3 regions of the Luteibacter sp. UNCMF366Tsu5.1 genome follow, and region 1 is predicted to be linked to each of the others. Evidence: predicted binding sites of a transcription regulator. Region 1 holds the regulator's gene; each other region holds the start of a gene.
What was found. Region 1 encodes sigma-54, which starts transcription at its own class of promoters, with help from an activator protein. Its sites were predicted from a motif close to TGGCACGNGCNTTGC; they were not measured.
Positions count from the first base shown of each region.

Region 2: the regulator sigma-54 is predicted to act here: its motif matches at 2,755-2,769, upstream of BT115_RS06790 (flagellar basal body-associated FliL family protein).
Region 3: the regulator sigma-54 is predicted to act here: its motif matches at 6,063-6,077, upstream of fliD (flagellar filament capping protein FliD).

Region 1 covers NZ_FPIS01000001.1:1,708,876-1,716,411, reverse strand. The annotation lists gene BT115_RS07700 (PTS sugar transporter subunit IIA) at 1-43, opposite strand, end outside; gene rapZ (RNase adapter RapZ) at 82-963, opposite strand; gene hprK (HPr(Ser) kinase/phosphatase) at 984-1,934, opposite strand; gene raiA (ribosome hibernation-promoting factor, HPF/YfiA family) at 2,044-2,391, opposite strand; gene BT115_RS07680 (RNA polymerase factor sigma-54) at 2,511-3,998, opposite strand; gene lptB (LPS export ABC transporter ATP-binding protein) at 4,099-4,818, opposite strand; gene lptA (lipopolysaccharide transport periplasmic protein LptA) at 4,823-5,398, opposite strand; gene lptC (LPS export ABC transporter periplasmic protein LptC) at 5,361-5,960, opposite strand; gene BT115_RS07660 (KdsC family phosphatase) at 5,957-6,505, opposite strand; gene BT115_RS07655 (KpsF/GutQ family sugar-phosphate isomerase) at 6,561-7,536, opposite strand, start outside.
Region 2 covers NZ_FPIS01000001.1:1,531,652-1,539,187, forward strand. The annotation lists gene fliO (flagellar biosynthetic protein FliO) at 1-22, opposite strand, end outside; gene fliN (flagellar motor switch protein FliN) at 28-303, opposite strand; gene BT115_RS18650 (hypothetical protein) at 693-848, opposite strand; gene fliM (flagellar motor switch protein FliM) at 1,154-2,170, opposite strand; gene BT115_RS06790 (flagellar basal body-associated FliL family protein) at 2,187-2,681, opposite strand; gene BT115_RS06795 (flagellar hook-length control protein FliK) at 2,874-3,977, opposite strand; gene fliJ (flagellar export protein FliJ) at 4,030-4,464, opposite strand; gene fliI (flagellar protein export ATPase FliI) at 4,464-5,825, opposite strand; gene BT115_RS06810 (FliH/SctL family protein) at 5,822-6,484, opposite strand; gene fliG (flagellar motor switch protein FliG) at 6,484-7,473, opposite strand; gene fliF (flagellar basal-body MS-ring/collar protein FliF) at 7,487-7,536, opposite strand, start outside.
Region 3 covers NZ_FPIS01000001.1:1,544,301-1,551,836, reverse strand. The annotation lists gene flgL (flagellar hook-associated protein FlgL) at 1-1,173, shown strand, start outside; gene BT115_RS06865 (hypothetical protein) at 1,994-2,734, shown strand; gene BT115_RS19050 (flagellin N-terminal helical domain-containing protein) at 2,956-4,290, shown strand; gene BT115_RS06855 (flagellin N-terminal helical domain-containing protein) at 4,599-6,026, shown strand; gene fliD (flagellar filament capping protein FliD) at 6,164-7,519, shown strand.

The DNA of each region.
Region 1 (7,536 bases):
TGCCGACGGCTTCGTGGGTCATGAGGAGGACGCCGACGCTCATCGCCCGGTATCTCGTAATGGCTTGGGCAGGATCATGGGTCACTCGAGCTCGCGATGGAAGGTCAGTACGTTGCCGCGTTCGGAGCGAAAATGCTGTGCAAGCTTCTCGACCAGATAAACCGAGCGGTGGCGTCCGCCGGTGCAGCCGATGGAAACCGTGACGTAGCTGCGGTCCTCCCCCTCGAAGCGCGGCAGCCACGTGTCCAGCCACCGGGCTACGTCGGCATAGTACTCGCCCACGAGCGGGTTCGCGTCGAGAAACTCCCGGACGGGGAGATCCTTGCCGGAGAACGGACGAAGCCGGGGATCCCAGTGGGGATTCGGCAGGCAGCGCGCATCGAAGACGAAATCCGCGTCGGAAGGCAGCCCCCGCCGGTAGGCGAAAGATTCGAAGAGGATGGTGGTGCCGTCCGATGCCGCCGCGTAGCCGGTGGCAAAAAGCCGGCGCAACTGGTGGACGTTGAGGTCGCTGGAATCGATGACCTTCTCGGCGATCGACACCAGCGGCCGGAGCAGCTTGCGCTCCTGGGCGATCGAATCGGCCAGGGAGAGCTTTTCCGCCGCCAGCGGATGGCGACGGCGCGTTTCCGAATAGCGCTTGATCAGGACGTCGTCGCGGCTGTCGAGGAAGATCAGATGCACGTGTACGCCGGCCGTCGACAGCTCGGAGAGCACGTGCGGCATGCGCGACAGATCGACCCGGCGATTGCGAACGTCCACGCCGACGGCGATGCGCCGACGCGGCCCGTGCTCGCCCTGGCTCACGGCGGCAACCAGTTGCGGAATCAGTTCCGCGGGCAGGTTGTCGACGCAATAGAACTCGAGGTCTTCAAGTGCGCGCAGCGCCACGGTCTTGCCGCCGCCGGACATGCCGGTAAGCACCACCAGATGGATGCCGTCGGGGTCGACGATCGGATTCATGAGGTCGTCAGTCACGGAGGTCACCACGGGGAGAAGCGACGCATCTGGTGCGCCTGTCGATCGATGAAGGTCTGTGCCGGGTCGATGCCCTTGCTCTTGAGAACGTGATTGCGCACGGCGGCCTCGACCAGCACCGCGAGGTTGCGGCCGGGCGCGACGGGAATGGTGATCTTGGGCACGTCGACGTCGAGCACGTTGCGCCGGCTGACATCGCCGGTGAGTCGGGTCATGGCGTCGGTTTCCTCACCGTCGCGCAGCGGTTTCAGGTGGACCACCAGGCGCAGGTACTTGGACGGTTTCACCGCCGTGTGGCCGAACATCTCGCGGATGTTGAGCACACCGAGACCGCGCACTTCGAGCAGGTCCTGCAGCAGCTCCGGACAGGCGCCGTCGATGACGTCGGGTGCAATCAGGGTGAACTCGGTGGCATCGTCGGCGACCAGGCGATGACCGCGGCTGATCAGTTCCAGCGCAAGCTCGCTCTTGCCCGAACCCGGCTCGCCGGTGATGAGCACGCCGATGGAGAACACTTCGAGAAACACGCCATGCAGCGTCACCCGCGGCGCCAAGGTGCGCGCCAGGTGGTATTGCAGGTAGGTAAGCAGCTCGTGGCCGCGCTTGGTGCTCTGCCACAGCGGCGTATCGGTTTCTTCCGCCACTTCGCGCAGGTCCGACGGGATCGGTTGATCCTTCGTGACGATCAGCGCAGCGGGCTGGTAGGCGGCGATCTTGTGGATCGCTTCCCAGCGCTGGCGGGAGTCCATGCCATCGAGGTAGTTGAGCTCCTCGGTACCGATGATCTGCACCTTGTTGGGGTAGATCACGTTGAGGTAGCCCACCAGCGACGGGCGGCGGCTCTGCTTGGCGTTGGGTTCGAGGACGCGCGACTCGCCACGCATGCCCGCCACCCAGCGCAAGGCCATGCGCTCGTGTACCCCGTCGAAGAGTTGTCTGGCGGTAAGCCGGTCCACGCTTGGGTCCCTTGAGATGGAAAGGCCGGCACGCAAGGCGTGCCGGCCTGGGTCCTATTGTGCCATCAAGGGCGGTGGGGCGGCGGGCCGGGCGTCTGCCCGGCGGGGCTCAGCTCGCTGCGCGGGCGTCGCGCCCCTCGCTGTTGTGGTGATCCTTGAGCTTTTCCTTATGCTTGCGGAGCTGGTCCGCGAGCTTGGCGATCATGGCGTCGATCGCCGTGTACATCGTGTCGTTCTTGTTGTCGTCCTCGAGCCGGGCAATGCCGTCCGCATGCAGCCGCGTACCGGCGCAATGCAGGGTGCCACCGGCCTTGTGCTCGTTCTTGTCCACGGAAAGAACGACGTCGAGGCCCTTGATGTTGTCGAAAAGGCGTTCGAAGCGGCTGATCTGCTGTTCCACGCGCTCACGCAGAGCCGGGGTGATTTGGATGTGCTGGCCGCTGATCTGGATTTGCATTGACGCCTCCTTCTTGCTGAGGGTGCCGCCTCGCGGCGACGAGATCGAGGCGGCGGAAACACCGCCTCTCTAGCCTGAATCTGTGGGACCGTGGGTGTGCTGTGGGGTTCCCTCGGTCGTTAACTGGCGCGAATACGTTCGCTGGAACTGGGGATGCGCATCGCTTCGCGGTACTTGGCCACCGTACGGCGGGCGACCTGAATGCCGCGTCGATGCAGTTCTTCCGCCAGGGCCTGGTCGGACAGGGGGCGGCGCGCGTCTTCGGCGAGGATCAGCTTGCGCAGCATGGCCTGGATGGCCGTGGCCGATGCGCTGCCGCCGTCTTCGGTGGCGACACCGCTGGAGAAGAAGTGCTTGAGCTCGAAGGTGCCGCGTGGCGTGTGCATGTACTTGCGGGTGGTGACGCGGGAAATGGTCGATTCGTGCATGCCCACTTCCTCGGCCACCTCGCGGAGCACGAGCGGATGCATGGCTTCCGGGCCGTAGTCGAGGAACGCGCTTTGCCGCCGGACGATCACCTCCGCCACCTTCTGCAGCGTTTCCGCACGGGATTGCAGGCTCTTAAGCAGCCAACGGGCTTCCTGCAGCTGGCCCTTCATCCACGTGGCGTCGTCGCCGCGCGCGCGGGCAATGAGGTTGCAATAGTGCTGGTTGAGGCCAAGGCGCGGCTGGGCATCCGGATTCAGACTGACCTGCCAGCGTCCGTTCTCCCGGCGTGCGTAGACGTCCGGCGCCACGTATTCCACGGGCGTGGCATCCAGTGCCGCACCGGGCCGCGGGTCCAGGCTGCGGATCAGGGCGGCGGCTGCCGCAACGTCTGCCTCGGGCGCCTTCAGGCGGCGGGCGATCTTCGCCGCGTCGTTGCGCGCCAGCAGCTCCAGCTCCTCGTTGACGATGCGGATCGCGAGTTCGCGATGCGGCGTCTCGAACGAGAACTGGGACAGCTGGCAGAACAGGCAATCGCGGAGATCGAGGCTGGCGATGCCGGTCGGGTCGAACCGTTGTACGCGCTGCCGCACCGCTTCGATTTCCTCGGCGCTGGCATGCAGTTGAGCGGGCAGGGCGGCTTCGACAGCGGCCACCCCGTCACGCAGGTATCCGTCCTCGTCCAGCGCATGGATGATCGCCATGGCGATGCCGTGATCGCGCGGCGAGAACTGCGACAGATTGAGCTGCCACTCAAGGTGTTGCTGAAGGCTTTCCGGCGCCGCGTTCTGAGGCTCGAAGCCGTCTTCGTCGACGCCTCCCGTCCGCGAGGACGAGCCCGCGTAGTCGCCTGCTTCACCGTGGAAACGGTCGTCTTCCCACTCGGGTGCCAGTTCTTCCGACGGGGTGGCGGTCGATTCCTCGTCTTCTTTCGACGCCTTGGTGGGCTGCTGCTCGCGCGAGAGAAACTCAGGGCTTTCGTAACCCTCGTCTGCCTCGCCCTCCGCCTCCGGCTCGGCCTCGGCGTCTTCCGCGAATTCGAGCAGCGGGTTGCTTTCCGCGATCTGGCGGAGTTCGGCCTCGAGCTCAAGCTGTGACAACTGCAGCAGGCGGATGGCCTGTTGGAGCTGCGGGGTCAGCGTGAGCTGCTGGTGGAGGCGAAACTGAAGTCCGGGTTTCATGCCTTCGGCGCTTTGGGTTACGCAGCCATCGTAACCCCTTACGGGCCGCGCAAACCAGCACCGTTACGGCTAGGCCACCCGTCGGAATGCGACGCGTGTGTCAGATACGGAATTCACGCCCCAGGTACACCTCGCGCACCTTTTCGTCGGCGAGGATGTGCTGAGGTGTGCCCCGGGAGAGGACCTCGCCGTCGTTCAGGATGTACGCCCGGTCGCAGATGCCGAGGGTCTCGCGGACGTTGTGGTCGGTGATGAGCACCCCGATGCCGCGTTCCTTCAGATGGCGGACGATGCGCTGGATCTCGCCAACGGAGATCGGGTCCACGCCTGCGAACGGTTCGTCGAGCAGCATGTAGCGCGGGCGCGCCGCCAGGGCGCGGGCGATTTCGACGCGACGACGCTCGCCACCGGACAGGCTGATGCCTTTCTGCTCGGCGATATGGGCGATCTTGAGTTCGTCGAGAAGGCTTTCCAGCTCGTCTTCGCGCTGCTTCTGGGACATGCCGTCACGCAGTTCGAGCACGGCCAGGATGTTGTCCGATACGCTGAGCCGACGGAACACCGAGGCTTCCTGCGGCAGGTAGCCGATACCGAGCTTTGCCCGCGAGTGCATGGGCAGGCCGGTGATGTCCTGCTCGTCGAGCTTGATCGACCCGGCATCCGCCTGGATGAGGCCGACTACCATGTAGAAGCAGGTGGTCTTGCCGGCACCGTTGGGGCCGAGCAGACCCACCACTTCACCTTCGCGAATGGAGAATGCGAAATCGCGGACTACCTGGCGCGCGCGGAAGCGCTTCTGCAGGCCTTGGGCTGAGAGCATCGGGTCAGGGCTTCTTCTTGTCGGGTGCCGCCGGGGTCGCCGGGGCGGCGCCGGGCGTCTTGTTCTTCGGCTGGAAAGTCATGTGCACGGGGGCGCCGCCGTTGCTTTCGCCCGTCATCGTGCTGTCCTTCGTGTTGTAGGTGAGCTTGTCGCCTTCGGCGCTGCCCTTGACCGGCTGGTGGACTTCCGCCTTGCCCGTGAGCACGGCGAAATCCTGGTCGATCTTGTAGTCGATGTTGGCGGCCTTGCCGTCCATCGGCTGGTTATCGTCGTCCAACTGGTGGATGGTGGCGGGGGAGCCATCGACGACCACACGGATGATGGAGTTGTCGCTGTCGAGGTATCCGGTGGCTTTGCTTCCGGTGATCTTCAGTGTGCCCTGCGTGAGCACCACGTTGCCCGTCCAGATCACCTTGCCATTCGGCTGCTGCGAGCCGTCGAACGACTTGGACGTGACATCGGCCGGCTGATCGCGGTCGGACTGCTTCGCCATGACCGGCGAACTGGCAGCAAGTGCCACCCCGAGCAGCGCGAGGAGGGCGTTAGCGCTTACGCGGCTGATACGTCGTGTGGACTGCATCGAGGAGCTCCAGGTGCTTGGTGTCGAGATTGGCGCGCATGCCAACGCCGTCCATTGTAGAGGTTCCCTGGACGATGCGGGCTGCCTCGGCCGTCTCAAGGCGGTTCTCCTTCGGCCAGGCGGTGACCTCGGAGGTGTCGATGCTGGCGGCCTGGGTGGTCCCGAAGGCGGGGCGATCCATGTGGACCTTGCCCTGCAGCTTCAGGAGGCTGCCATCCTTGTTCACCCAGCCGTATTGCGAGTGACCTTTCCACGGCGGGACGTCCGTCTCGGTCGTGGAGGGCAGGACGAAATCCGGTGCATTGATGTACAGCGACTCGTCGCCCTCGCGGCGCTCGAGGTGCGGTGCGATCAGCTTGAACGCCGGCTTGCCCTGGTCGTTGTACGAGTCGAGGTCGAAGTTGGTCAGTACGTAGCCCGAGCGCGGCGGACCGACGAAGTCCTGCACCTTCTTCTCCGGTGCCGCCCAGTAATAGAGCAGGACGCTGGCGCCCAGGGCGACGGCGAGCATGCCCGCCATGCCCGTCGCGCTGCGATCCTTGAACAGGTTGAGCACGCTCACAGCCAGCGGTCCCGCTCGGCTTCAGCCCTGCCTTGCGCGGCAAGAATCATGTCGGCCACTTCACGGGCCGCCCCGTAGCCACCCGAAAGCCGAGTGCGCCAATGCGCCCGCTCGGCGACCCATGGGTGAGCGTTCGCGGTGGCGACGGCCAGACCGGCGATGCTCATGGCGGGCAGGTCGGGCAGGTCGTCACCGACAAAGGCAGACTGTTCGGGCGTCAGGCGCAGCGCTTCGAGCAGGCCGGTCAGGCAGGCGCGCTTGTCCTTCTGGCCCTGGTACACGTGAGCGATGCCCAGTTCCTCCGCCCGCAACGACACGGGGTGGCTGATCCGTGCAGTGATGATCGCGACCTTGACGCCGTTCCGCTCCAGGGCCTTCAGGCCGAGCCCATCATGGACGTGGAAGACCTTGGTCTCCCTGCCGTCCTCGCCGTACCAGAGCCGACCGTCGGTCAGCGTGCCGTCGACATCGAAGACGACGATGCGCACCTTGGCGGCGCGTTCCGCAACGGCGGCGGGAATCTCGGTGTAGTGGGTGTAGGCCATGGTTCGCTATATGGGGACGTGGCGGCGCCGATGGGAGCGCCGGCTGGCCCGGTCGTCAGACGACGCGGGCGCGGAGCAGGTCGTGGATGTTGAGTGCGCCGACCACACGGTTTTCCGCGTCCACGACGAGCAGGGCGTTGATCTGGTGTTTTTCCATGAGCTGGGCGGCTTCGACGGCGAGCTTGTCCGAGCCGATCGTCTTCGGACCGCGGGTCATGAGCTGCGCCACCGAGGCGCTGCGCAGATCCACGCCATCGTCGTCCAATGCGCGGCGCAGGTCGCCGTCGGTGAACACGCCGAGCAGGCGCTGATCGGCATCGACCACCGCGGTCATGCCCAGGCGCTTGCGCGACATTTCCACCAGGGCCTCGCTCAGCGTGGCCTCCAGCGTTACGCGCGGTACGTCGTCGCCCGAATGCATCACATCTGCGATGTGCAACAACAGGCGGCGCCCGAGGCTGCCGGCGGGATGCGAACGGGCGAAATCGTCGGAGGTGAAGCCGCGGGCCTCCAGGAGTGCCACGGCCAGGGCATCGCCCATGACCAGGGCCGCCGTCGTGCTGGCCGTCGGCGCCAGGCCGTGCGGGCATGCTTCGGACGCGACGTTCGCATCCAGGTTGAGGTCGGCCTGCGTCGCCAGCGAGGATTTCGGATTGCCCGTGATCGAGATGAGGCCGATACCCTGGCGCTTGATCGCCGGGAGAATGTAGAGAAGCTCGTCGGTCTCGCCGGAATAGGAAATGCCCAGCAGGAGGTCGTCCGGCTGGATCATGCCGAGGTCGCCGTGGCTGGCCTCGCCCGGATGCACGAAGAAAGAGGGGGTGCCGGTGGAGGCCAGCGTCGCCGCGATCTTCCGCGCGATGTGCCCCGACTTGCCCATGCCCGAGACGACCACCCGGCCCTTGCAGGCCAGGATCATCTGGCAGGCCTGCACGAAGGCCGCGTCCACCTTCGCTTCCAGCGCACGAATGGCGGCCGCCTCCGTCTTGATGACATTGCGGGCGCTGCGAATCACGGTATCGGCATTCACG
Region 2 (7,536 bases), 180 kb from region 1:
AGGCGGCGAACGTACGGCGCACGAGAATCACCGCAGCTTGCGGACGCGCTCGGCCGGGCTGATCACGTCGGTCAGCCGGATACCGAATTTCTCGTTGATGACGACCACTTCGCCGTGGGCGACCAGGGTACCGTTGACGAACACGTCGAGCGGCTCGCCCGCGGCGCGGTCCAGTTCCACCACCGAACCCTGGTTCAGCTGGAGCAGGTTGCGAATGCTGATCTTGGTGCGGCCCACTTCCATGGCCATGGTGACGGGCACATCGAGGATGACGTCGAGATTGACCTCGCTGCCGAGGCCCATGGTGGCGGCGATGGACGCCTCGGCACCGTTGTCGAGTTCTTCGTGGATGGTGGGTTCGTTCATGGCCGTTCCGTGTAAGAGAGGGTATGGCGGGTTGCTATCCCCTTGAAGCAAGCGGCGTGCCACGATGTCTGCGCCGCGTGAATCGCACGTTTCTGCGCTGAATCAGTCACTTGGACGCCAGGGCGAGGTCGAGAACGGAAGGTGACGCAGGAGGGCAGACGGAAACCTGACGCTCGACGGCAGTTAGTCACCATGACGGGGCATTGACGCGTCACATGGCGGAAAGCTCGCCCGGAACGCAGGACGCCACCCGCCATCGACGGATGGCGGGTGGCGTCAGGGACGTTGCATAGTCGGGGTGGCCGAGCCGCCCGGACCACCGGATATCAACGGGCAGCGTTTTTCTTGAAGAAGATGGCGGTTACCACCCCTACCATCGTCAAGGCCACGGCGCCGATGAACCAGAAAACGACGTCATGCTTAAGGTTTTGATAAAAGCCGCCTTCATAGCTGGCAATTTGAGCCAGCAGGAACACGGACATACACACCATCCATTCCTTGATCCATGAAGGCCGCCTTTGCCGCTTGGCGGTTGCTCCCGAGGCAACCATCACGGGTGCCCACGCATGATCCATGGTTGAACAATCATCGGATCGACGCGCCGAGATTCTTCAAGTGTCACGTTGCGCATCATCACCTCCGGTTGAATTCTCTACCGCTTGTAGAGCGCGAGAAAGCTACGGAGGCTCAGGTGCTATGTATGTAAGCGGGAGCCGCCCGTACTGTAGTACTCGGCCCCAGGCTTTGTTTGTTGCGGCTGTGCCGCGGTCGACCGCGGCACAGTTGATCAAGCCGGCTCGGTCACCGGCTGGACGGGAACCGGCGTGGAGCGCGGGGCGCTACGACGCAGCAGCGATTCGAACTGGATCGCCTTGTTGCCGTTGGAATTCGCCATGCGACCACGGAAGACCGGCACGTCCTCGGCAAAGATGGTGGCCGTTTCGGGAAGACTGATCGGGATGACGTCGCCCTTACGCAGGTGAAGGAAATCCCGGATCGTCAGCCGCGCTTCCGCGAGCATCGCCGTGACTTCGACTTCCGCATCGAGGATTTCCTCGTGGAGGTTCTGGATCCAGCGATCGTCGCGCTCGGCACGGTCGCTCTGCACGCCGGCATCGAGCAATTCGCGGATCGGCTCGACCATCGAATACGGCAGCGTCAGATGGACTTCGCCGCCACCGCCATCCAGTTCGATGTGGAAGCGCGAAACCACCACGGTTTCCGTGGGGCTCACGATGTTCGCGAACTGCGGATTGATCTCGGAATTCAAGAACTCGAAATGCATCTTCAAGACCGGCGCCCAGGCCTCGGCCATCGCACCGAAGGCTTCCTGCAGCACGATCTGGATCACCCGGTTTTCGGTCGGCGTAAAGTCACGACCCTCGATACGGGCGTGGTACCGGCCGTCGCCGCCGAAGAAGTTGTCGATCACGGTGAAGACCAGACGCGGTTCGAACACCATCAGCGCAGTACCGCGCAGCGGCTTGATCCGAATGAGATTCAGATTGCTCGGGACCGCCAGCGAGTGCACGTACTCGTTGAACTTGGTCATCTTCACGCCGAGCACCGACACTTCGCACGACTTTCTCAACACATTGAAGAGATTCGCGCGGAAATACCGGGCAAAACGATCGTTGACCATCTCCAGCGTGGGCAGGCGACCGCGAACGATGCGGTCCTGCTGGGTGAAGTCGTAATCGAGGATGCCACCGGGTGGCGGCAGCTCGACCTCGGTCTCGACCGCGCCACCTTCCACGCCTGCGAGCAGGGCGTCGATTTCTTCCTGGGTGAGGATGTCGCTCATGGCCGAGTGATTCCCGTCACTGCATGATGAAGCTGGTGAAATAGACCGCATCCACACCGGGGCGGCCGATCTTTTCCTTCAGTACCCTCTGGATCTCCGCGAGCGCCGCAGCCTGCAGCTTCTGCTTGCCCTTCACGTCGGACAGGCTTTTCACGTCCTGCGCCGAGAACAGCATCAGCAGTGCATTGCGGATTTCCGGATCGGCTTGCTTCGCCGCAGCGATGGCTTCCGGGTCGTGCGACATGACGTTCACGCCGATCTGCAGAAAGCGCAGGGCGTTCTCGTCCTGGAAGTTGACGACGAAGGCGGGATCGAGCTGGAGATACAACGCCGGCTTGGACTTCGCCGCTTCAGCGGCGTTCTCCGCACCCTTGGCGTGACCGCCTTTGAGCATGACCCAGGCGCCCGCGCCACCCGCAGCGAGGACCACCAGCGCGCCGATGATGAGCAGCAGGCCTTTCTTCTTTTTCTTGGGTGCCTGTTCGGTCACTTCGTCGGGTACAGCAGCCATGCGGGGAAAACCTCTTGCCTGTCGAATGGAATGGGCCCGGGCGACTCGGCGCCTGGGCCTCGCGAATCGTATTGCAAACCGCGTGCCATGCTCACCGAGAGACAGGGGCGCGCCACAGCGCGGTTCGCGGTTCCCGCCCGAAGGATTGTCGGTCGAAAATTTGACGACCGACGGTTTTACGTCAGGCAAGCGTCAGGCGATCTCGTCCAGAAGGCTGCGGCTTACGGAGGAAACAGCGACCGTCTCTGCGGCGCCGGATGCGCCCGGCTCGGCGCCCTGCCCCTGCGAACCGTCGCTGCGCCCATCCGCGGCTTCGCCGCCCTGACGCTGCCCCACGTCCGCCTGCCCCAGGGAGAGGCCATGATGGGCGAGCATGCTGTCCAATTGCGAAAGCGTCTGCTGTACGGCATGCACCGCCGCAGGATGCTGCGCCAGAATCGCCACGTTGACCTTGCCCGCGTCGAGGTGGACGCGAACGTCCATGCTGCCCAGCTCCTCCGGATGCAGCTTGATGCGTGCTTCCTTGATCTGACCGGAGCCCATCCAGGCAATCTGTTCACCGAGTTCCTGTGCGAACTGCGGTGTAGTGGCCGCCTGAGTGGCCTGCACCTGCATCACCGGCGCGGCGTTCCCAAGGTCAGGCGTATGCATCAGCGGCATCGGGCTATTGGCAGCGTCGACGACGGGGCCATTGTCGTCCTTCGATGCCGCCGCACCGCCTTGCGTCGCCAGCAACGCCGCGAACGATGGCGGCACCACACCCGCAGCCGCACCTGCTACACCCGCAGCCGGAAGAGTCGTCTTGTCGAGCAGCGCGGCGGTCGCGTCCGGCACAACCGCACCGGCGGCATCGCCGCCCGCGGCGAGTGCGCCAGCCAACGGCGCGGCGGCGCCAGGCATGCCGAGCGCGGCGCCCGCCTGTTTCGTGACGCCCAGCGCCGCAGCGGCCACGTCGACCGCTTTCGCCGGCACGCCGATCAGTGAAAGCATTGTCGCGGCAATGGACGGATCGTCCACGGCGGACGCTTCCTTATCCGAAGGCTTCGCGTCGGGTTCCTTGTCCGCCTTCGCATTGGCGGCCGCCTGAGCAGGAGCCGCTGGGGCTGTCTTCGTGTCCTGCGCGTCGCGCGCCTGGTCTCGCGGCGCGTGCGCGTCCGCATGAGCCGCATCCAACGCTGCGTCGAAACGCTTCGTGGAGGCACCGCCCTCCTGCTCGCGACCGGCCGCGGTCGGCGTCGCAGCAGCGGCAGGAGCCGGCGGGCGGGCGATGTTGAGAGCAAGCGTGGCGTTGTTCATGCGATGTACCCGTTCAATGCGTGCATGGGGATGAGGTGGCCGGTCGGACACATCAAGCGTCGCTTCGCGTCGGACGACGGTGCTGCGAACGTTCGTCGGCCTGTTCCTGTTCGCGGCGATCCTGGCTCTTGCGTTCCTGCTCGCGGTATTTCGTGGTGACCGAATCCAGTGCCTTGGCGCGGCCGCGGGCCGCGGTCCAGTCCTCGCGAGCGCGTTCGAGCGCACGCTCGCGGCGCTGTACCTCGCCCAGCTGCTGCACGATCGCCATATCGATCTTTTGCAGGAACTGCTGCCGGTTGAGCAACGCACTTACGCCAATGCCACTTGGCATCTCGGCGTATTCGTTGCGGTAGCGACGCAACTCCACCAGCTGGTGTTCCGCATCCGCAAGCGCGCGCTGCTGTGTGGCGAGCGCGCGGGTGGCGTCCTCGGCTTTTTCGGCTGCGAGGTCCACGACAGGTTGAAGGCGGTCGGCGCGGGAGGGCATCAGTTCACCTGAGTGACGTCGGCGAGACCGGCTTGAGCCTCTTCGAGGTTGACCGGCACATCGGTCTCCTGCTGCAGGAAGGCCGACAGTTTCGGATAGAGCGCGATGGCCTCGTCGGTGCGCGGATCGCTACCCTTCTGATAGGCGCCCACGGCGATGAGATCGCGCTGCTGGCGATACGCCGAATAGACCTGACGGAAACGCTGCGCGGAACGCATGTGCTCCTTCGTGACCACCGCGGGCATCACGCGGCTGATCGACGCCTCGACGTCGATCGCCGGGTAATGGCCCGCTTCGGCCATGTCGCGCGAAAGCACGATATGGCCGTCGAGAATGGCGCGGGCGGAATCGGCGATGGGATCGTGACGATAATCGTCGCCTTCGGTCAGCACGGTATAGAACGCGGTGATGGAACCGCGGCCCTCGGCATCGTTGCCCGCGCGTTCGACCAGCGCCGGCAGCATCGCGAACACCGACGGCGGATAACCCTTCGTGGCCGGCGGCTCGCCGATGGCGAGCGCGATCTCGCGCTGTGCCTGGGCGTAACGCGTCAGGGAATCCATGAGCAACAGCACGCGCTTGCCCTGATCGCGGAAATGTTCGGCAACCGCCGTGGCCACCTGAGCGCCGCGCAGGCGCGACAACGGCGGCGCATCGGCGGGGGCAGCCACTACCACGGCACGGCGACGACCTTCCTCGCCCAGCGTGTGGTCGACGAATTCCTTCACTTCTCGGCCGCGCTCGCCGATCAGACCGACGACTACCACGTCCGCATTGGTGAAGCGCGTCATCATGCCCATCAGCGTCGACTTACCGACGCCCGAGCCGGCGAACAGGCCGATGCGCTGACCGCGGCCAACGGTAAGCAGTGCGTTGATCGCTCGCACGCCGGTATCCAATGGCGTATCGATCGGCTGGCGCAGCATGGGATTGATCGGCTCGCGGCGCAGCGGCGTGCGCTCGCGCGCGAGCAGGGGCCCCTGTCCATCCAGTGGCGCGCCATCGGAGCCGATCACGCGACCGAGCAGCGAATCGCCGACCGGTACACCGGACACCGCAGCCACGGGTATGACGCGGGCATTGGGCAGCACACCGTGCATCTCGCCCGTCGGCATGAGCAGCAGCCGCCCATCGGAGAAACCGACGACTTCCGTTTCCAATTGCTTGCCGTCAGCGCCCGCGACCATGCAGCGAGCGCCCACGGGCGCCTCGCAGCCCACGGCTTCCAGCGTCAACCCGACCACGCGGCGCAACTTGCCTTCGGCCTGCAACGGGCGAACGTGCTCTGCGCTTGCGCGCTGTGCCGCGATCGTCTCGCGCCAGCGCGCATGCCGAGCGGCAACGTGTCGATCCCCGCTCACGGTGACTCCGCGCCGTCGGCAGAGTCGGCGGAAAACTGGCCTTGCAGGAGTCCGTCGATCACGGCCGCAAGCCGGGTACGCACGCGCCCGTCGAGGCGCGAATGCTCGCTCTCCAGGCGCACGTCGCCGCGCTCCAGCGTCGCATCGTCCACGACCGTGCCTTCGTGATCCAGCGACGAACGATGTTCCCGCACGATGGCGGCGTCAGCAGGGTGCAAATGAATCTTCAAGTGATTCGACGCGGCCGGCAGGACGTCCACGGCCTGCCGCACGACCTCGGTGATCGTCTCGGGACGCGTGGCGATCTCGAAACCCAACACGCGCTCGGCGATGACCGTCGCCAGCGCGACGAGGTCGCCCGCGACGTCGTCATCGAGATCTTTGAAAGGGCGCTCCACCGCGGCGAACAAGGCATCGAGCCGGGCGACCTGCGCTTCCAGTTCACGCTTGGCCATCGCCCTGCCCTCGCTGAGGCCGGCATGAAAGCCTTCCTCACGAGCCTGGCGTTCGATCGCCTCGATCTCGGCAACCGTGGGCCGCTGCGGGCCTTCGTCGACCGCCTCTTCCGCTTCGCGCACATCGGGCGCGCCGACGACGGGAAGCTCCCAACGCTCGAAGTTGGCGACCCGCTCCCGGGTGAGGATGGAAGTCAGGCTCATCAGACGAATTCTTCGCCGCCGCCCGCCAGGTTGATCTGCCCGGCGTCAGCAAGACGCCGCGCGGTGGCGAGCACTTCCTTCTGTGCCGCGTCCACCTCGGAAAGGCGAACCGGGCCCTTGACCTCGAGGTCGTCGCGCAACATGTCGGCGGCGCGCTTGGACATGTTGGCGAAAATCTTCTCGCGAATGGCGGTTTCGGCCCCCTTGAGGGCGGTGATGAGCCGAGCGGAGGGTACTTCGCGCAGCAGGGTCTGCATGCTGCGATCGTCGAGTTCGGCCAGGTCGTCGAAGACGAACATCAGCTCCTCGATGCGCTCGCCGAGGCCGGAGTCGATGCCGCGGATGGACGCCATCAGCTCGGCTTCGCGCGCCGTCTCCATCGCGTTGAGGATATCGGCCGCGGCCTTGAGGCCACCCACGTTTGCAGACTTGAGTTTGGTCGAATTGCCGGAGAACTGACGCTCCATGATTTCGTCGAGCTCGTTGAGCGCATGCGGCTGCACGCCGTCGAGCGTGGCGATACGCATGACCACGTCGCTACGCGTACGCGCCGGCAGGTAGCCGATGACCTCGGCGGCCTGATCGGCCTCCAGGTGAGCCATGACCAGCGCGATGATCTGCGGATGTTCCTGGCCGATCATCTCGGCGATGGCGCGGCTCTCCATCCACTTGAGCGATTCCAGGCCCTTGCTGCTGCGGCCCAGGAGAATGCGATCGATCAGACCGCCCGCCTTGTTCTCACCCAGTGCATTGACGAGGATGCGGCGGATGTAATCCTCGGTACCGACACCGATCGACGTATGCTGACCCACGTCTTCCTGCAGCTTGGTCAACACATGGTCGACCTGCTCGCGGGTGACGTTCTTCAGTGCGGCCATGGCCGTACCGACGGCCTGCACGTCGCGTGCGCCGAGGTGCTTCAGAATCGACGCTGCATCTTCCTCACCCAGCGTGAGGAGCAGGATCGCCGCTTTCTGTGCGCCCGTCAGGGCCTCTTTCTGCTCAGCTGCCATCGTCGGATACCCAGCTCTTCACGACTTGAGCCATCTGTT
Region 3 (7,536 bases), 160 kb from region 1:
CAGCAGGCGGTCAATACACTGCTCGATCGCCAGTACCAGATGTCGCAGACGCAGTTGGCGCTCGGCAACGGCAAGGCCATCCAGACGCCTGCCGACAACCCGGCCGCCGCAGCTCGCGCGGTGGACACCAATTCCGCCAGCGCGCAGAACGATCAGTACACGCGCAACATCCAATCGGCCACCACGCGCCTTTCGGTCGAGGAGCAGGCGCTCTCGTCGGCCGGCGACATCCTCGACCGCATCCGCTCGCTCACGCTGGAAGGCATGAATGGCACGCAGACGGATGAATCGCGCCAGTCGATCGCGACCGAGTTGCGGCAGACGCTCAAGCAGCTTGTCGCACTGGGCAACACGCGAGATGGGCAGGGCGAATACGTCTTCGCCGGCAGTCGGACGACCACCCAGCCGTTCACCGCTGACGGCCTCAACGTGAGCTACGGTGGCGATCAGAATCAGCGCATGGTCGCGGCGGCAGCCGGCTTGCAGGTCGCCACCGGTGACAGCGGCTCGGATGTGTTCATGTCCATCCGTGGCGGCAATGGCACCTTCGTCACTACGGCGGGCGCGGCCAACACGGGCTCTGCCGTGGTCGGTGCCACGTCGGTAACCGATGCGTCGTCCTGGGATGGCGGCAATTACACGATTACTTTCACCTCGCCGACGGATTACGAGATCCGCGATGCCGCTGCGCTTCCCACTGATCCGCCGCTGAGCACGGGTACGTATACCGGCGAGACCGGTACGATCAATTTCAAGGGTGCGCAGCTCAACATCACGGGCACGCCGGCGACCGGTGATACCTTCGCGGTCGGACCGTCGTCGTCGCAGGACGTCTTTTCCACCGTGGCGGGCATCATCAATGCCTTCGAAGCGCCCGGCGGCGGCGCACCGATGAACAACCAGATCAACGCGCAACTGCAGAATCTGGATCAGGCCTCGACGAGCTTCCTCAACACGCGCACGAAGATCGGCGCGCGGATGAATATCCTCGACCAGCAGAAAGCGATCGGCGACGACACGAAGCTGCAGTACGACACCACCCTGTCCAATCTGCAGGATCTCGACTACGCCAGCGCAACGAGCCAGTTCGTGCAGCAGCAGACCGCGCTGACCGCGGCACAGCAGGCGTTTGTGAAGATGCAGAATCTGACGTTGTTCAATTATCTGAAGTAGTCGGCAGTCAACGTACTCGCCGGCTATTAACGGCGGACGAAGGGCAGTCCAGCAATGGATTGCCCTTTTTTTTGCGAAACGGGTGCTGGCATCGGACGGTGAGGTGGCGTGGTGTCTTGTCTACCGCGCTGGGGTGGTGACGATGCGCGTCTCTCATTAGATGCGTGAAGCTTACAACTCCGCTGCGTTCGCGCTTTCGTAATTCACCTCATCACTGTCGTGGTTCCTGAGTCAGCACCTGACGGCAATCCTCCGTACTTCAATCGATGATCTCCTGCCACATTGGTCAACGGAGAGTCTCTTATGAGTACGCATGGATGGTGGCTGGCGGCGTTCGCTAGCGCTGCATTGGGTTTTGCTTTGCCGGTACACGCTGGCCCGCCGGTTACTGTGACTTTCCAACACCTCGGAATGCCGAATTCGCCTGACGCTACCTTGCTAGCGGTCAGTAAGAACGAATTCGATACGTACGCAAACGCCGTTACGGAGCCTGCTGAGTCAGTAAGTGCAGGGGGTGCCGATCAGTACGAAGTGGAAAGTCCGATCTCGCCGGATGTGAACTACGTCGTTGTCCGGTACCGCATGGGGCGCAAGACGTGCGTCTTCGCTTCTACCTACGTGAACGCGTCCAGCTACGGGGGATTAAGCCGGCCGAGGTGGACCAAATCGGCGAAGGCCAGCGGAGGTGCTATCTGCCAGGCCGCGATTACCTCGACAGACATGGCTACGCACGCGTGGTCTGTGAAATTCACGATGAAGTGAGCCGGATGGTTCACGACACATGTCCCCGTCTGGTCCACGCGAATCCAAGAGGCACCGAATGACTGCTATTGCATCCAATGACAACGCTCAGCCGATCGTGGGTCGGCCGATGAGTATCAAACGTTCTGGCCAAGGCGGTTCGGCCAAGGAGAATGAAGGCGGGAGGGGGACGGGTGCTTCAGGGATGACCCTATCCGCTCTCGCACGTGAATTGAGTGAGGCAGCGTCCCGAGCGGCGTCGGGACGTTGGGCGGACCGCCATTCTCTTGGTGCGCACGCCATCGCTTTGCGTCAGCAGATAACCGGGGATGGGTATTTTGCCAACAAGGCGGCCCACGACGCCGAAGTGCCTGACAGCAGCGATCCCGACCGTTTGGAACGATCCATCGTAGCGACGGCCTTCGTCAATGGACGAGGAGCCAATCCGTTCAGTGGCATGACGCGGGACCAGCTCGCGCTCATTGCCTATGACGATAGCGGCGCCTTCACGGTCAATGAGCGCAGGGCCGCTTGGTCGGAAGCCCAGGCCCAGCAACAGGTCTGGAAGCGGGCAATCAATGCGAGAGCGCTGGACGAATACAATCGCACGGGAAAAATCGTCGACGTTATCTCCGAGGTCTTGTCTCACCTGGAGAGCTTGCCCGCCATCGAGCAGGCGCAATATCCCGCCGCTTATCTGAATGGATTGCGCGCGCGCTTGGGTGGTGTAGATATTCGGGGCGGCAGCTGCGCGCCAGCATCCCTGGCTGAGTTGCTGATGCGTTGGGACGATTCGAAGACTGATGAAGTGTCGACGTAAATCGTCATAGACGTGGTTCCGCTCGGCCATCCTCACCTTCGTGCCAGCTTCTTCCATGGATGACGCCGAGCGGCTCGTAATCCGACAACAACGCCATCCTTCGCCGTCAACAATACGCCGGCACCAAGTCGATCTCCTCTAGCGGCAATCACATGGCCGCGAACACGCAACGCCGTCGCGATTCCTGTGGCGTGTTCGCATGGAAGAGGAAGGACATCGACATGGCGTTTCACATCAATACCAATATGGCGTCGTTTAACGCGCAGCGCTCGCTGCGGCTGACGCAGGCCAGGCTGGCGACGGCCTATCAGCGTCTGGGTTCCGGCATGCGCATCAACAGCGCGAAGGACGATGCGGCGGGGCTCGCCATCTCCACGCGGTTCACGACGCAGATCCATGGACTGGCTCAGGGGCGGCGCAATGCGAATGATGGCATCTCGCTGGCGCAGACCAGCGAAGGCGCGCTGGATGAAGTGACGAACAACCTGCAGCGCATCCGCCAGCTCGCACTGCAGTCGCTCAACAGTTCGAATTCCGCCGAGGATCGCAAGGCGCTGAACGCCGAGGTGGCGGTGCGTCTCAGCGAGATCACGCGCATCGCCACACAGACCAGCTTCAACGGCATGAAGGTGCTCGACGGCAGCGGCGATAGGTTGTCCTTCCAAGTCGGTGCCAATATCGGGGAAACGATCGAAATGGGTCTCGACCAGAGCATGCGAGCTGACAGCGTCGGGCACCTTGCCAGTGGTGTCGTCGATCTCAGTGCCTTGTTTTCCTCCAAGGCGGCCCAGGCCATGCCAACCGACTGGTCCGCCGCTCAAGGTGCGGCCCTGGGCACAAAGACGTACCTTGGCGTCGACGTGGATTGGGCGGGCTATACCGGAAATAGCGCGGCCGAGGCCAAGAAGTTCCTTGAGACGGCGCTGGGTGCCGACTACAAGGTGACGATCGATAGCAAGAGCAGTGACCTCAACATCGAACGTGTGCGCGGTACGCGACTCGAGCTGGCGAAGGGCGATCTGAGCTTTGCGACCGAGTCCGGCGAGCAGGTCGATATCGTGGGTTCGTTCCGTAGCGTTCAGCAGGTCGCCGATGTACTGAATGCGAACGGCCGGGCCGGCATTTCTGCTTTCGTCGCAGCGGATGGAGCACTGCACTTCAATTCGAAGTCCGCACTGACCGTTTCCGGTGCCGAAGCGACCAAGCTTGGCTTTGCGTCGAACTACGATATGGACACGTCGACCTCGTTGGCCGATGGCTCGGTGCTCACCAAGGACGCTGCATACAAGCTCATTGCGAGTGCCGACGCCACGCTGGAGACCGTGAGCGCTGTGCGCTCACAACTCGGTGCGGTGCAGAACCGTCTCGAATCGACGATTCAGAATCTCGACAACATTCGCGGGAACCTCACCGAAGCGCGAACCCGCATCAGGGAAGCGGACGTGGCAGAGGAGGGGGCCGAGAAATCCATGGCGATGATTCTTCAGCAGTCCGGCATGTCCGTGCTTGCGCAGGCCAATGCATCACAGCAACTGGTGCTCAAGCTGCTCGAATGATCGTTAGCGTTCTTATCGAGATGCATGGAGGGAGCCGCAAGGCTCCCTTTTTTTTGCGAGCCATTCAGCACAGTGAAATTATTCCTAAACCCCGAGCCGATCCGGCCGATAAGTTCCCCCGACAGAGCCAGGGGCTTCACGCCTACACGGCCCTGATCAAGAAAGTTGTTGACAGGTAGAAAAAGTCCTCAAGTTTCCCCTCGGCGCGCCGTAAACCTCTCTGAGGCGGAAGGCTTCCCCAGGGAACCCCGCCGGACTAAGCCGCACAACTTCCGGCAATTCGGTTCCGCTTACCAAGGATCAATCCCATGGCTCTGACCATCAACACCAACATCATGTCGCTGAACGCTCAGCGCAACCTGGGCGCTTCGCAGACGAAGCTCGCTTCGGCCATTGAGCGTCTGTCGTCGGGTAACCGCATCAACAGCGCGAAAGACGACGCCGCCGGCCTCGCCATTTCGACCCGCTTCACCACGCAGATCAACGGCCTGAACCAGGCGGTCCGCAACGCCAACGACGGTATCTCGCTGTCGCAGACCACCGAGTCGGCGCTGGACGAAGTCACGAACAACCTGCAGCGCATCCGTGAGCTGGCCGTGCAGTCGACCAACGCGTCGAACTCGGCGAGCGACCGCGCCGCACTGGACTCCGAAGTGCAGCAGCGTCTCTCGGAAGTGACCCGTATTGCCACGCAGACCAACTTCAACGGCATGAAGGTCCTCGACGGTTCGGCCAACCAGCTGAGCTTCCAGGTCGGTGCCAACGTCGGTGAAGTGATCACCGTTGGCCTCGACAAGGGCGTGAAGGCCAACCAGGTCGGCCAGCTCGCTACCGGCTCGATCGGTGGTTTCAAGGCTGCCGCCAACACGGCCGGCGTCACGACCGCTTCCAGCGTCATCGCTGACTACACCGCGAACTTCTCCATCACGGTTGACGGCCAGACCGCCGCCGTGACCGGCGCCACCGATCAGGCGAGCTTCCTCACCAAGCTGAACACGGCGCTGGCCGGCGGCACCTCCGGTGCGACCGCCAGCTTCGACGCCACGAACCACCTCGTCCTCACCAGCGGCACCACGGGCAAGGCTTCCACCGCTCCGGTCGTTGCCGGTACGGACGTCGCCCAGCTCGGCACGCTCAAGACCGTCGATGGTGTGGACGCCGGCTCGGCCGCTCCGGTCACGCTCGGTAACGTCACCCTGCAGGTCGGCAGCAACCCCGCTTTCAGCCTGTCCGGTACGTACAACACCGCGCAGGACCTGGCTGACGCCGTCAACGCCAAGTCGGGCGACGGTATCAATGCCTACGTGGGTTCGGACGGTGCGGTGAAGTTTGCCTCGGCCTCCACGATCACGGTGGGCGGTACCGCTGCCGACATCACGGCCTCCGGCCTGACGGCTGGCGCGATCAACGTCGCCACCACGACCACGCTGGCCGACTCCAGCATCAAGACGGTCGATGGCGCCAACGACACGATCAACCGCGTCGATGCCGCTCTCCAGTCGATCTCGGACCTCCGTTCGAACCTCGGCGCCGTGCAGAACCGCTTCGAGTCCACGATCTCCAACCTGCAGAACATCTCGCAGAACCTGACCGCGTCGAAGTCGGCCATCACTGACGCCGACTTCGCCCAGGAAACGGCGAACATGTCCTCGGCGCAGATCCTGCAGCAGGCCGGCGTCTCGGTCCTGGCCCAGGCCAACCAGAGCCAGCAGATCGTCCAGAAGCTCCTCCAGTAACAGGATGAGCGAAGAGGTCCGGGGTAACCCGGACCTTGGCAGGGTAATTGCTTAGTTGTCACGGCTGGCGTTCGCGAGAGCGCCAGCCGTCGACAAATTGGCGCCCAGGGCAGTGAGGCGTCTTCAAGGAGAGCTTCATGGCCACCAATCCAGTCAGCATCGGTTCCAGTTCCATTGACGTCGCCACGATCGTCAGCGGTCTCGTTGCGAACAAGCGTAGTGCGCAGGACAAGCAGGCCGCGGCCGATAAACAGGCCACTACCACCCAGATTTCCGCGGTGGGCAATTTCACCTCGTCGCTGACCAGCCTGCAGACCGCGATCAAGTCCCTCACGGACGGCACCGCGTTCACCACGCAGACGACCTCGGTCCAGGATTCGACGGTCCTCTCGGCCAGCGCCGACAACACCGCGCAGCCCAACAATTACAACATCGTCGTCAGCAAGCTGGCCACGTCGCAAAAGACTACGTCCACCGCGTTCACGGACTCCAAGACCGCTGTCGGAACGGGCAATCTCACCATCGCCATCGGCAGTAAGTCGATGAGCCTGGACATCGAAGCCGGCGCGAACACGCTCGAAAACATCCGCGACGCCATCAACAAGTCCAAGGACAATCCTGGCGTCAACGCCAGCATCGTCACCGGTACGGATGGTGCGCATCTTGTGTTGACGTCGGCGGCCACCGGCAAGGCCAATGCCTTCACGGTCACCAGCAGCGGCGGGGACGGCAATCTCGCGCAGTTCAACTTCGATCCGACCACCGGTACCACGCCGACCCCGGCGCAGGATGCCGAGTTCACCATCGACGGCCTGCCGGCAACGAGTTCGTCCAACGTCGTCACCCAGGCGATCGATGGCGTGACCCTGTCCCTGTCGAAAGTCGGCAACAGCAGCGTCACCATCGCCAACGACACAACGGCGGTGAGCACGGCGCTCGGTTCGCTTGTCAGTGCCTATAACTCGTTTATATCGACCTATCAGACGCTGACCAAGTACGACGCCACCAACAACCAGGTCGGCGCGCTGATTGGCGATGCCACAGTCAATTCCATCAAGAGCCAGGTGTCCTCGCTGCTCGGTTCGCAGGCCACCGGCACCACCAGCGGCCCGACGTCGCTCAGCAATCTTGGCGTCTCGTTTCAGGTGGACGGTACGCTCAAGCTCGACACCAACCAGCTCAACAAGGTGCTTGCGCAGAATCCGAAGGAGACCCGCAACCTGCTCAGCGGCGATAACGGGATCGCGCCGCAGCTGGACAAGCTGATCACCAGTTGGACCTCGACCACCGGCATCCTCACTCAGCGCACGGCCAACCTGAACCAGAAGTCGAAGGACCTGGACGATCAGGCCACTGCCTTCAACCAGCAGATGGACGACTATGCCGCTCGCCTCACCAAGCAGTACTCGGCGCTCGACGCGATGATGACCAAGCTGGCGGGCACCAGTAGCTATCTGCAGCAGCAGTTCGACGCGCTGACGGCGAACAAGTAGCGGTAACCAGGACTCAA